DNA from 2 places in the Achromobacter animicus genome. Region 2 is predicted to be linked to the other one. Evidence: predicted binding sites of a transcription regulator. Region 2 holds the regulator's gene; the other holds the start of a gene.
What was found. The regulator LexA, encoded in region 2, represses DNA repair genes until DNA is damaged. The targets are predictions, from matches to a motif close to ACTGTATNNNNATACAGT.
Positions count from the first base shown of each region.

Region 1: the regulator LexA is predicted to act here: its motif matches at 5,367-5,384, upstream of recA (recombinase RecA).

Region 1 covers NZ_JAYGJK010000001.1:1,773,382-1,780,526, forward strand. Annotated here, with positions in the region: gene AB3147_RS07980 (recombination-associated protein RdgC) at 1-444, opposite strand, end outside; gene AB3147_RS07985 (hypothetical protein) at 595-804, shown strand; gene AB3147_RS07990 (MFS transporter) at 1,205-2,866, opposite strand; gene AB3147_RS07995 (sensor histidine kinase) at 3,062-4,438, opposite strand; gene AB3147_RS08000 (response regulator transcription factor) at 4,551-5,240, opposite strand; gene recA (recombinase RecA) at 5,466-6,527, shown strand; gene recX (recombination regulator RecX) at 6,669-7,145, shown strand, end outside.
Region 2 covers NZ_JAYGJK010000001.1:3,677,158-3,684,302, reverse strand. Annotated here, with positions in the region: gene tig (trigger factor) at 1-662, shown strand, start outside; gene clpP (ATP-dependent Clp endopeptidase proteolytic subunit ClpP) at 667-1,320, shown strand; gene clpX (ATP-dependent Clp protease ATP-binding subunit ClpX) at 1,423-2,721, shown strand; gene lon (endopeptidase La) at 2,979-5,429, shown strand; gene lexA (transcriptional repressor LexA) at 5,633-6,283, opposite strand; gene AB3147_RS16625 (amino acid aminotransferase) at 6,432-7,145, opposite strand, start outside.

The DNA.
Region 1 (7,145 bases), 1.9 Mb from region 2:
GATGACTTCGTCGGCCTTGGCCGACGCAGCCGCGTCAATGACGAGCCAGTTGTTCTTCGGGTCGATCCACACGCGCGTGTCGCGATAGACGCTGAAGGCGCGCGGCAGAAGCTCGTCGGTGACGCGCTCCTTGATTTCCTTCATCTGCTTGCGGCCCGGCTTGTAGCCTTGCTGCTCTTCGATTTCCTGGGCGCGCGCCTTGGCGACCTGGTTGATCACGGTGCCCGGCAGAAGCTTCTTTTCAGCGCGCAGGCTGAGCAGGATCTGGCCATTGACTTCGTGGGCCAGACCGCCGTTCTCGCGCGGGGGCACCCAGCCCAGGCTTTGCATTTCGAGGTTGTTGCCGGACTGGTACGCATGCTTTGCCAGCGTGTCTTCAAGCTGATCGCCGGTCAGGGTCCAGGGCGAGGAGAGGCGGTAAATCTTGAGGTTCTTGAACCACATGAGCGTCGGCCAAAAGGGTTGATTCTATACGACACGGCGGCTTTGCCGAAGGGGCTGAGTACGCCCGCAACAGGCGACACGTTCTGTCACTGACAGCGATCAGCCTATCCGGTAATGTCCCGCGCACCAACGTGAGATTGGAGTAAATACATGAAAATCATTGGCGCGATCCTGATTGTCCTGGGCGTGGTTGCCTTGGCCTACAAGGGCTTCAGCTACAAGTCCGAGGAAACGGTCCTGCAGATCGGATCCGTGAAGGCCACCGCGGAAACCGAGAAGTCGGTTCCCATCCCGACGTGGGCAGGCATTGCCGCGATCGTGGCGGGTGTGGTCGCGATCGGCGTGGGCATGCGTCGTTGATCCGCGCCGGCCGCGAGGCCGGCCGTGTGCCATCGAAAGGCATGAAGAGGGCGGTCGCATTGCGGCCGCCCTTTGTCTTGGCACGAGCGGTCGCACGATCCGCGGCCACAAAAAAAAGCGGCCCGGCTCAATAAAGAGTCGGGCCGGTACGGGAGCACACAATGCCGCGTCATAAAAGGCTCGCGGGGAACGCGGCATCGGTGTCAGAAGAGCAACCCTGCAATCGTCTGACAGGGGGATCAATCGTCAGGCAATCTTGCGCAAGGCCGTAATCTGAGCGCTCAGTCTACTGGCGCCGGTCTGACATGGTCCTGAAAGTGCGAATAAAAAAAAAGCTCCCATAAGGAGCTTTTGAAAGGCCGGGCAGGCGCAGCAGTCCCGCCCGGCGGGGGATGGTCTATCAGGCGTTGATGTCGTTGTCCTTGGATTCGCGCACGAACAGCGTGCCGATGACCAGGGTCATGACCGCGATGATGATCGGATACCAGAGGCCGTCGTAGATGTTGCCGGTGGCAGCCACCACTGCGAACGCGACGGGAGGCAGGAAGCCGCCGAACCAGCCGTTGCCGATGTGGTAGGGCAGGCTCATCGACGTGTAGCGGATGCGCGTCGGGAACATTTCCACCAGCATGGCGGCGATCGGGCCGTACACCATGGTCACGTACAGCACCAGGATCGTCAGCAGCACCACGACCATCACGTTGTTGGTCTGGGCCGGATCGGCCTTGGCCGGGTAGCCGTGGCTGCGGATGGAGGCGGTCAGCGTCTTGTCGAGTTCAGCAACCTTGGCCTTGAACTCGGCGGGCGCCAGCGAGCGGCCGTCGAACGAGGTGAACTCTTCGTTGCCGATCTTGACGCGGGCCACCGAACCGGCCGGAGCTGCTTCGTTGCGGTAGTTCACCGAGTTGCGGGCCATGAACGACTTGATCACGTCGCAAGAGCTGGTGAACGACGCGGTGCCCACGGGGTTGAACTGGAACGAGCAAGTGCTGGGGTCCGCGATCACGGTGACCGGAGCGGACGCCTGCGCCTTTTCCAGCGCCGGGTTGGCGAAGTGCGTGAGGCCCTGGAAGATCGGGAAGTAGGTCGCGGCAGCGATCAGGCAGCCCGCCATGATGATGGGCTTGCGGCCGATCTTGTCCGACAGCGCGCCGAAGATCACGAAGAACGGCGTGCCCAGCAGCAGCGCGATGGCGATCAGGATGTTCGCGGTGTTGGCGTCGACCTTCAGCGTCTGCGTCAGGAAGAACAGGGCGTAGAACTGACCCGTGTACCACACCACGGCCTGGCCGGCGGTCAGGCCCAGCAGCGCCAGGAGCACGACCTTCAGGTTCTTCCATTGGCCGAACGATTCGGCGATCGGCGCCTTCGAACCCTTGCCTTCTTCCTTCATGCGCTTGAAGGTGGGGGATTCGTTCAGCTGCAGCCGGATCCAGACCGAGATGCCCAACAGCACGACCGAGATCAGGAACGGAATGCGCCAGCCCCAGGCCTTGAAGTCGTCTTCGCCCATGAACGTGCGGATGCCCAGGATGACCAGCAGCGACAGGAACAGACCCAGCGTCGCGGTGGTTTGAATCCAGGACGTATAGAAGCCGCGGCGGCCGTGCGGGGCGTGTTCGGCAACATAGGTTGCCGCGCCGCCGTACTCGCCGCCGAGCGCCAGGCCTTGCAAGAGGCGCAGGACGATCAGGATGGCGGGAGCGGCCAGGCCGATGCTCGCGTAGCTGGGCAGGATGCCGACGAGGAACGTGGACAGGCCCATGATCACGATCGTGACCAGGAAGGTGTATTTACGTCCGACCAGGTCGCCCAGCCGGCCGAACACCAGCGCGCCGAACGGCCGCACCGCGAAACCGGCCGCGAAGGCCAGCAGCGCGAAGATGAAGCCCGCGGTCGGGTTCACGCCGGAGAAAAAGTGTTGGGCAATGATGGCTGCGAGCGAGCCGTACAGATAGAAGTCATACCACTCGAACACCGTGCCGAGTGAAGACGCGAAGATGACCTTGCGCTCCTCCTTGGTCATCGGACGCGGATCCGCGGATGGACCGCGGCCTGCCATGGTAGTTGTGCTCATGATGTCTCCTCGTTTTTTAGGCCGGCGGTTTTCCGCCGTGCTTGACCCTCCGCCGGCGAGACCGACATCGAGCTATCGCCACATTGGGGGCCGAGGCTGACGAGGTTCTGACGTGACCCTTACTTGAATCTTAAAATTGAAACAAATAGTAAACTCGCCGGGGAAGGCTAGGGATAGTCCTTAGCTGTCGGACGTCTCGGATGGGGGCGTGTAGAGGGGAAAAACGACACGGATGCGGGTGCCTGGCAAGTCGGAGTGTTCGGTGGGATGGTCGCCGATTTCGACGCTCGCCTGATGCTTCTGCGTGATTTCGCGCACGATGGCCAGGCCCAGGCCGCTGCCGTCGGATGACGTGCCCAGCACGCGGTAGAAGCGGTCGAACACGCGCTCGCGTTCGTCGGGCGCAATGCCCGGTCCGGAGTCCTCGACTTCCAGGATGCCTTGGCCGTCCGCTTGCAGCACGCGCACGGTGATATGGCCGCCGCGCGGGGTGTAGCGCAGCGCGTTGTCGACCAGGTTGTTCAGCAGCTCGGCCAGCAGCAGCGGATTGCCATTGATCTCGACAGGCGTGTCCGAGCCTTCGAACCCCAGATCCGTGCTGAGCGACAGCGCCAGCGGCACCCAGTGCATGGTCTGCTCGTAAGCGATGGCGTTGATGTCCGTGCGTGTCAGGCCGATCGCGCTGGGATTTTCAGCCCGGGCCAGCAGCAGCAACTGATTGACGAGCCGGGTCGCGCGCTCAGAACCGGTCACGAGCTGGCGCAGGCTGGATTGCATTTCCTCGGGACTGGCGTCCCGTAGCGCCAATTCAGCCTGTGTGCGCAATCCCGCCAGGGGCGTCTTCAACTGGTGCGCCGCGTCGGCCACGAAACGGCGCTGCGCCTGCACGTTGGCGGACAGGCGGTCCAGCAGGTCGTTCATGGCCGCGACCAGCGGGGCAATCTCGGAAGGCGCGGCGCGTTCGTCGATGGGCGAGAGGTCGTCGGGCCGGCGTGCGCGCAGCCGCTGCTGCAGCGCATTCAACGGCGCCACGCCGCGCGACAGGCCGAACCACACGAGCAGCACGGCGATGGGCAGCACCACGAACTGCGGAATGATCACGCCCTTGATGATGTCGTTGGCGAGCTGCGTGCGCTTTTCCACGGTCTCGGCCACGATGAACAGCGCGGGCTGAGTGCCGGGCAGATGCAGGTCCACCCAGGTGAAGGCCAGCCGGATGCCAAAGCCGCGCAGCGTGTCGTCTTCGTACTGGACTTCGCCGGGGCGGGGCTGGCCCACGGTGGTCGGCAGCGGCAGCGCGCGGTCGCCGCCCAGGTATTCGCCGCGGCTGCCCAGCGCCAGCCAGAACACGCTGTCGGTCTCGTCGGCGCGCAGCACGTCGCGGGCGGCATCGGTCATCTTCAGCACCGCGCGGCCATCCTGCGCGTGAACCTGGCGCGTCAGCACGTGCAGGTTGTTGGCCAGAGCCCGGTCGTACGGCACGTTGGCGATGTTCTGCGCCACCACGTAGGTGATGGCGACACTCATGGGCCACAAAAGGAACAGCGGCGCCAGCATCCAGTCCAGGATCTCGCCCAGCAGCGAACGTTGGGGCGGCGCAAAACTCGGGCCCTTGGACCCGGCTTGCATGATGTCCAGGGCTTCCTGGTTGAGCGGCTCTGGGGCGGGCTCAGCTTGCGAGGTACGCCGCACCCTGGTCCCGCTCAAGACAGTAGCCCAGGCCGCGCACGGTGACGATCTTCACGCCGCTGGGCTCGAGCTTTTTGCGCAGGCGATGCACATAGACCTCGATGGCGTTGGTGCTGACTTCCTCGCCCCATTCGCACAGGTGGTCCACGAGCTGGGTCTTGCTGACCATGCGGCCGCTGCGCGTCAGCAGGATCTCGAGCAGGCTGACCTCGCGCGCCGATAGATCCAGCGTCTGGTCGTCGACGATGGCGACGCGGCCGGTCTGGTCAAAGAGCAGCTTGCCATGCTTGAGCATGGTGCCGCCGCCGCCCGCGCCGCGTCGCGTCAACGCCCGCACGCGGGCCTCGAGTTCGGACAGCGCGAATGGCTTGGCCATATAGTCGTCGGCGCCCAGGTCCAGGCCCTTGACGCGCTGCTCGATGCTGTCGGCGGCGGTCAGGATGAGGACGGGCAGGGCGGAATTGCGGGCGCGCAGGCGGCGCAGCACTTCAAGTCCGGCCAGCTGCGGCAGGCCGAGGTCCAGGATGAGCAGGTCGAAAGCCTGGGCGGCCAGCGCGGAATCGGCGGACAGTCCGTCGCGCACGGCATCCACGGCATAGCCGTTGTGGCGCAACGAGCGGGACAGGCCGTCGGCCAGGATGCTGTCGTCTTCGGCGATCAGGATACGCATGGGCTGCTGCTAGGAAGAAACACCGCGGCCCGGGGGCGGAAAAAGGGCAAAATACCGGGATCGCTCCGGATTCTGTCACACGCCGCCGGGCTTGCCACTCAGGGTATACGTGCAAAGAACTGGCACACTGGTTATTTGTCCAGTACAATCCGATGCCATAATCTGAACCTCATTGCCAGACCCGCAGTTTTCCGACTTCCAGATACGTTACAGACAGGACTCCTCATGGACGACAAAACCACCAAGGCCGCCGCTTCGGAAAAAGCCAAGGCGCTTGCCGCCGCACTTTCGCAGATCGAAAAGCAGTTCGGCAAGGGCTCGATCATGCGCTACGGCGACAACGAGGTCTCGCACGACATCCAGGTGGTTTCCACGGGCTCGCTCGGTCTGGACATCGCGCTGGGCGTCGGCGGCTTGCCGCGCGGCCGCGTCGTTGAAATCTACGGTCCGGAATCGTCGGGCAAGACCACGCTCACGCTGCAGGTCGTCGCCGAAATGCAAAAGCTGGGCGGCACCTGCGCCTTCGTCGACGCCGAACACGCCCTGGATGTCCAGTACGCCTCCAAGCTGGGCGTCAACCTGTCCGACCTGCTGATCTCGCAACCGGACACGGGCGAACAGGCACTGGAAATCACCGACGCGCTGGTGCGCTCGGGCTCGGTCGACCTGATCGTCGTCGACTCGGTGGCCGCGCTGGTTCCCAAGGCCGAAATCGAAGGCGAAATGGGCGATTCGCTGCCCGGCCTGCAGGCCCGCCTGATGAGCCAGGCCCTGCGCAAGCTCACCGCCACCATCAAGAAGACCAACTGCATGGTCATCTTCATCAACCAGATCCGCATGAAGATCGGCGTCATGTTCGGCAACCCCGAAACCACCACCGGCGGCAATGCGCTCAAGTTCTACGCGTCCGTGCGTCTGGACATCCGCCGCATCGGCTCCATCAAGAAGGGCGACGAGGTCGTTGGCAACGAAACCCGCGTCAAGGTCGTCAAGAACAAGGTGGCGCCGCCGTTCAAGCAGGCTGAGTTCGACATCATGTACGGCGCGGGCATCTCGCGCGAAGGCGAAATCATCGACCTGGGCGTGGCCGCCAACGTCGTCGACAAGTCGGGCGCCTGGTACAGCTACAACGGCAACCGCATCGGCCAGGGCAAGGACAACGTCCGCGAATACCTGAAAGAACACAAGGACATGGCCATCGAGATCGAAAACCGCGTCCGCGAAAACCAGGGCATCGTCAGCCGCGCCGCTGAATTCGTGCCCACGGCGGAAGACACCGCCGAGTAATCCCGGGCATTCGACTGGGCTCGCCGCGGTTCGGGCTAGCCCCTTCGCCGGCCCGTCTGGGCTGGGAAACTGCGGCAGGCGCCACTTGGGCCTGCCGTTTTTTCTTGGGCCTGCCGTTTTGTTTAGCAAGCAGGAAAGCGCATGAGCTGGAAATCGACTCCCGCATCCGCCGAGCGCCAACGCGCCAGGTTGGACGACGAATTCGAAACGGTCGCCAAGCCGCAAGGCTTGCGGCGCACGTCCGATGCGCGGGTGGCCCGCGAGGCCGCGGCGCCTGGCGATTCGGCCGATGGCGTCGAACCCGCCGGCCTGTGGCAGCGCAGTTCCGAGCAACGTACTTCGGCTCAACGCGGCGCCGCGCGCGGCCGGCGCGCCGACCCTGCGGACGGCGCTGGCGAGGCAACCACGTCTGATGGCAAGCAGGCACGCAAGGGGCCGTCGCTGAAGATGCGGGCAGTGGGGTATCTATCGCGGCGCGAACACGCGCGCGAAGAACTGGCGCGCAAGCTGGCCGCTTACGCCGAAGACGCAGCCGAAGTCGAATCCGTGCTGGACGCGCTTGAGAAAGAGGGCTGGCTGTCCACCGAGCGCTTCGCCCAAAGCCTGGTCCACCGGCGC
Region 2 (7,145 bases):
TCAAGTTCCCGGATGACTACCAAGGCGTTGAAGTCGCCGGCAAGACCGCCGAATTCACCATCACCATCAAGGAAGTGGCTGAAGGCGTCCTGCCCGAACTGAACGGCGAATTCGCCAAGTCGCTCGGCCAAGCGGAAGGCGACGTCGAAAAGCTCAAGGCCGACATCCGCAGCAACATCGAGCGCGAAGTCAAGGTCCGTTCGCAAGGCCGCACCAAGGCCAGCGTCATGGACGCCCTGGTCGAAGCCGGCAAGTTCGACGTGCCGAAGGCCCTGATCGACAACGACGTGCAAGGCCGTATCGCCGCTGCCCGCGAAGAACTGAAGCAGCGCGGCGTGCCCAACGCCGAATCCGTGCCGATCCCGGCCGAGGCTTTCTCGACCGAATCCGAGCGCCGCGTCCGCCTTGGCCTGCTGGTGTCCGAACTGGTCAAGCAAGCTCAGCTGCAAGCCAAGCCGGAACAGGTGCGCGCACGCATCGAAGAGTTCGCCCAGAACTACGAACAACCCGCCCAGGTTGTCAGCTATTACCTGGCAGACCGCCAGCGTCGTGCTGAAATCGAGGCTATCGTGCTCGAAGACAACGTCGTCGCGCATGTTCTGGAAAAGGCCAAGGTCACCGACGAAAAGGTGGCTTTCGATCAGTTGATGGGGATGGCGTAACACTATGCAGAGATTCACCGATTTCTATGCGGCAATGAATGGCGGGTCTTCGGTGACCCCCACCGGCCTGGGCTACATTCCCATGGTGATCGAGCAGTCGGGGCGCGGCGAGCGCGCCTACGACATCTATTCGCGTCTGCTCCGCGAACGGCTCATTTTCCTGGTGGGTCCGGTGAACGACGCCACGGCCAACCTGGTCGTGGCTCAGTTGCTGTTCCTGGAATCGGAGAATCCTGACAAGGACATTTCCCTGTACATCAACTCGCCCGGCGGGTCGGTGTACGCGGGAATGGCCATTTTTGACACCATGCAGTTCGTCAAACCGGACGTGTCCACCCTGTGCACCGGCCTCGCGGCCAGCATGGGCGCGTTCCTGCTGGCGGCTGGCAAGAAGGGCAAGCGTTTCACCCTGCCCAACTCGCGCATCATGATTCACCAGCCCTCGGGCGGCGCCCAGGGCCAGGCTTCCGACATCCAGATCCAGGCCCGCGAAATCCTGGACCTGCGCGAGCGCCTCAACCGCATCCTGTCCAACAACACCGGACAGAGCATGGAGCGCATCGAACTGGACACGGAACGTGACAACTTCATGTCGGCCGAAGATGCGGTATCGTATGGCCTGGTGGACAAGGTCATGGCCTCCCGGTCCGAAGGCTGACTTCCCGGTTGAACCAGACCCGCTGCCATCATGTTTGAGTAAGCGCATGCGCTAGGCCATTTACCCGGCCTGGCGCATCTTTACCTGAGATACGAAAGAAATATGCCTGAAAAAAAGGGATCGGCAGACGCTAAGGTGCTGCATTGCTCGTTTTGCAATAAAAGCCAGCACGAAGTCCGCAAGCTGATCGCGGGTCCGTCGGTATTCATCTGCGATGAATGCATAGATCTGTGCAACGACATCATCCGCGAAGAGGCGCAGGCCACCGCGCGCGCGGCGATTCGTTCCGAGCTGCCCACTCCGGCTGAAATCAAGACTTTCCTCGACCAGTACGTCATTGGGCAATCGTCGCCCAAGCGCATGCTGGCCGTGGCCGTCTACAACCACTACAAGCGCATTCGCCACGGCGAAATCAAGGGCGACGAAGTCGAACTCTCCAAGAGCAACATCATGCTGATCGGGCCCACCGGCTCCGGCAAGACGCTCCTGGCCCAGACGCTGGCTCGCATGCTGAACGTGCCCTTCGTCATGGCCGACGCCACCACGCTGACCGAAGCCGGTTATGTGGGTGAAGACGTCGAAAACATCATTCAGAAGTTGCTGCAGAACTGCAACTATGAAGTCGAAAAAGCCCAGCGCGCCATCATCTACATCGACGAGATCGACAAGATTTCGCGCAAGTCCGACAACCCGTCCATCACCCGCGACGTGTCGGGCGAGGGCGTGCAGCAGGCCTTGCTGAAGCTGATCGAAGGCACGGTGGCGTCGGTGCCCCCGCAGGGCGGGCGCAAGCACCCCAACCAGGATTTCGTGCAGGTCGACACGACCAACATCCTGTTCATCGTGGGCGGCGCCTTCGACGGACTGGAAAAGGTCATCCGCGACCGCACTGAAAAGTCCGGTATCGGTTTCTCGGCGTCCGTGCGCGCCAAGTCCGAGCGCGGCGTCGGTGAACTGTTCTCCGAAGTCGAGCCCGAAGACCTCATCAAGTTCGGTCTCATCCCCGAATTGGTCGGCCGTCTGCCCGTGGTCGCCACGCTGGACGAGCTGGACGAAGCCGCGCTGGTCCAGATTCTGACCGAACCCAAGAACGCCCTGCTCAAGCAATTCCAGAAGCTGTTTGCCATGGAAGGCGCCGAGCTCGACGTGCGCCCCGCCGCACTGAAGGCCATCGCCCGCAAGGCGCTGCGTCGCAAGACGGGTGCTCGCGGTCTGCGCTCCATCATCGAGCAGGCGCTACTCGACACCATGTACGACCTGCCGTCGCAGGGCAACGTCAAGCGTGTGGTGCTCGACGAAAACGCCATCGAAGGCGAGGGCAAGCCCTTGCTGATCTACGCGGATGAAAACGCCGCGCCAGAGAAGCCGGAGCGCGGAGAAGTCCGCGACGCCGCCGCCTGATATTTCAAAAAAGCCCGTTCTCGTAACGGGTTTTTTTGCCTAGGGCGCTTCTCCATCCACGATCACGCTTTTCAGCCGGCCGCCATGGCCGCATACTGAAGACGGTTCCAGGGCCTTTTTGGGGCCTTTTGGTGATCCAGGCGGCCGAGATCTTGAATTTTCGGCTATTGTTCCCATAACAGACGTAATTGACGAGTTTGCTCGGGTATTACCCGGGTTCCCGTCCCCATACGCCGAGTCATACCGAGGAACCTCATATGTCTGCCAGCCAGACCCTGCCTTCCGACCCGATCGACCTTCCCCTGCTGCCGCTGCGCGACGTCGTAGTGTTCCCGCATATGGTCATCCCGCTGTTCGTCGGCCGTCCGCGCTCCATCCGCGCGCTCGAGGTCGCGATGGAAGCGGGCAAAAGCATCATGCTGGTGGCTCAAAAGTCCGCCGGCAAAGATGACCCCACGCCTGAAGACGTATACGAAATTGGCTGCGTCGCCGGCATCCTGCAAATGCTCAAGCTGCCCGACGGCACCGTGAAGGTGCTGGTTGAAGGCACGCAGCGCGCGCGCATCAACACCATCGAAGACGCCGATTCGCACTTCACCTGCCAGGTGTCGCCTATCGAACCGGACGCCATGCAGGGCTCCGAAACAGAAGCCTTGCGCCGCGCCATCGTTGCGCAGTTCGAGCAGTACGTAAAGCTCAACAAGAAGATCCCCCCGGAGATCCTGACCTCGCTGGCTGGCATCGACGATGCTGGCCGCCTGGCCGACACGATCGCCGCGCATCTTCCCCTGAAGCTCGAGCAGAAGCAGAAGATGCTCGAGATCACCGGCACCTCCGAACGCCTCGAAGGCTTGCTCACGCAACTCGAAACCGAAATCGACATCCTCCAGGTCGAGAAGCGGATTCGTGGCCGCGTGAAGAAGCAGATGGAAAAGAGCCAGCGCGACTACTACCTGAATGAGCAGGTCAAGGCCATTCAGAAAGAGTTGGGCGAAGGCGAAGAGGGCGCGGACATCGAAGAGCTTGAAAAGAAGATCATCGCTGCCCACATGCCCAAAGAGGCGCGCAAGAAAGCCGATGCCGAGCTCAAGAAGCTCAAGCTCATGTCGCCCATGTCGGCCGAAGCCACTGTGGTGCGCAACTATATCGACACGCTCATCAATCTCCCCTGGAGAAAGAAGAGCAAGATCAACAACTCGATCAGCAACGCCGAGACGGTGCTGGACAACGACCACTACGGTCTCGAAAAGGTCAAGGAACGGATCCTCGAATATCTTGCCGTGCAACAGCGCGTGGACAAGGTGAAGGCGCCGATCCTGTGCCTGGTCGGCCCTCCGGGCGTCGGTAAAACCTCGCTTGGTCAGTCGATCGCCAAGGCCACGAACCGCAAGTTCGTGCGTATGGCCCTGGGCGGCGTGCGCGACGAAGCCGAGATCCGCGGTCACCGTCGTACGTACATCGGCTCGATGCCCGGCAAGATCGTGCAGAACATGTCGAAGGTTGGCGTGCGCAATCCGCTGTTCCTGCTTGATGAAATCGACAAGCTGGGCATGGATTTCCGCGGCGATCCCTCGTCGGCCTTGCTCGAAGTGCTGGACCCGGAACAGAACCACACATTCCAGGACCACTACATCGAGGTCGACTTCGATCTCTCCGACGTCATGTTCGTGGCGACCAGCAACACGCTGAACATTCCGCCGGCCCTGCTGGATCGTATGGAAGTGATCCGCCTGTCGGGTTACACCGAGGAAGAAAAGATCCACATCGCCCGCGACCATCTGCTGCCCAAGCTGATGAAGAACAACGGCGTGAAGGATACCGAGCTGACTGTCGACGACAGCGCGCTGCGCGATATCGTGCGTTACTACACCCGCGAAGCCGGTGTCCGTGCGCTCGAGCGCGAAGTGGGCAAGATCTGCCGCAAGGTCATCAAGCAATTGCTGACCCAAAGCGATCGCGCCAAGGCTGAGGGCAAGACGCTCGAGGTCAAGGCGGTCAACGTCACGGCCGACAACCTCAGCGATTACCTCGGTGTGCGCCGCTACGCGTTTGGCATGGCCGAAAAGGAAAACCAGATCGGTCAGGTGACCGGCCTGGCGTGGACGGAAGTCGGCGGCGACCTGCTGACGATCGAAGTCGCGGACATGCCCGGCAAGGGCGTCATCCAACGTACGGGTTCGCTCGGCGACGTGATGAAGGAATCGGTCGAAGCGGCGCGCACCGTTGTGCGTTCGCGGGCTCGCCGCCTGGGCTTTGCCGACAGCGTCTTCGAAAAGCACGACATGCACGTGCACGTGCCGGAAGGTGCGACGCCCAAGGACGGTCCGTCCGCGGGTATCGCGATCACCACGGCCATGGTGTCGGCCCTGTCGCGCATCCCGGTGCGCGCCGACGTCGCCATGACGGGCGAGATCACGCTGCGCGGCGAAGTGCTGCCGATCGGCGGCCTGAAGGAAAAGCTGCTCGCGGCTCACCGTGGCGGTATCAAGACGGTTCTGATTCCGGAAGAAAACGTCAAGGATTTGGCGGAGATCCCGGACAACGTCAAGAACCACCTCGAGATCGTGCCGGTGCGTTGGATCGACAAGGTGCTGGAACTGGCCTTGGAGCGTCTGCCGGAGCCGTTGGCCGAGGAAGAAGCCGTCAAGGAGCCCCTGGTTGCCAAGCCGGCTGAACCCGGCTCTACCGACCCGGTCATGAAGCACTGATGGCGTCTTGAACGCCAGGGCGCTCTCGAAAGAGGGCGCCCGAAGCCCAAGGGTGTCTAAAGTCTTACGGACCGCCCCAAAGCAAAAAACCCCGCTCAGTGAGCGGGGTTTTCTTTTGGATGTGGCATACCGGTAGCGAGGTATGGCGTAGGCGGCGTAAGCCGCCTGCAGGGCTTGGCTATGTGCAGGACAAGGTCCCCGGCTTAGTGCAGCGCTTGCGTGCGGATAAGACCCACCGCAATGCCTTCCAGCGCGAATTCCTGATCGGCCTTGACCACGATGGTTTCGAAGTCGGGATTTTCAGGCAGGAGCTCGATATGGCCGTTCTGGCGTTGAAGGCGCTTGACCGTGACATCGTCGCCGATACGAGCCACCACGATCTGGCCATTGCGGGCTTCAGATGCCTTTTTGACAGCCAGCAGATCGCCTTCAAGGATGCCTGCGTCGCGCATGCTCATGCCGCGGACTTTGAGCAGATAATCGGGCGCCTGGGCAAAGAGGCTGGGGTCCACGCCGACTTCGCGTTCGACATGCTCGGCCGCAAGAATCGGGCTACCCGCCGCAACACGGCCGACCAGCGGCAAGAGAAGCTGGGCGAGGGCAGGGATGGGGAGTGAGGCCTGGGCGGGCGCGGTGGCGGCGTCCTTCAGACGGATGCCCCGCGAGGCGCCGGCCGTGAGCTCGATGGCGCCCTTGCGTGCCAACGCCTTGAGGTGGTCTTCGGCGGCGTTGGGAGAGCGAAAACCCAGGGCCTGGGCGATCTCGGCACGCGTCGGCGGAAAGCCGGTGCGCGTGACCGTTTGCCTGATGAGGTCCAGGATTTGTTGTTGGCGATCCGTGAGTTTGCTGGCCATGGCGATGATCCGGTGCGAGCGGACTGTACATATATACAGCGCCATTCTGGGGGACGCAGCGCAAAAAAGCAAGCCGGTCTCGAAGCCAGCAAAAACGGGACCCGCAGGTCCCGTTTCTGGCTGAAGACGGCTTGGGCCGCCTGGTGATTTACAGCACAGCTGCGATGCCGGCTGCCACCTTGTCGATGTTGCCGCTGTTCAATGCGGCCACGCAGATGCGTCCGCTGGACACGGCGTAGACGCCATGTTCTTCACGCAGACGGTCCACCTGAGCGGCGGAGAGGCCCGAGTACGAGAACATGCCGCGCTGCTTCAGCACGAAGCTGAAGTCCTGCTTGCCGCCGTGCTCTTTGATCTTGTCGACCAGTTGCGCGCGCATCAGGCGGATGCGATCACGCATGCCGGCCAGTTCTTCTTCCCAGAGGGCGAACAGCTCGGGCGTGTTCAGCACCGTGGAGACCACCGTGCCGCCGTGCGTGGGCGGGTTGGAGTAGTTGGTGCGGATGACACGCTTGAGCTGGCTCAGCACGCGCGTGGCTTCGTCCTTGCTGCCGGCCACGACGGTCAGCGCGCCGACGCGCTCGCCGTACAGCGAGAACGACTTCGAGAACGACGAGCTGATGAACATGGTCATGTCCAGGTCCGCGAACAGGCGCACGACCGAGGCGTCTTCCGTCAGGCCGTCGCCAAACCCTTGGTAGGCGATGTCCAGGAACGGGACCAGGTTGTTTTCCTTGACGACAGCGGCGATCTGCTTCCACTGGTCGGGGGTGGGATCCGCGCCCGTTGGGTTGTGGCAGCACGCATGCAGCACGACGACGGTCTTGGCGGGCGCGGCCTTCAGGTCGGCCAGCATGGCTTC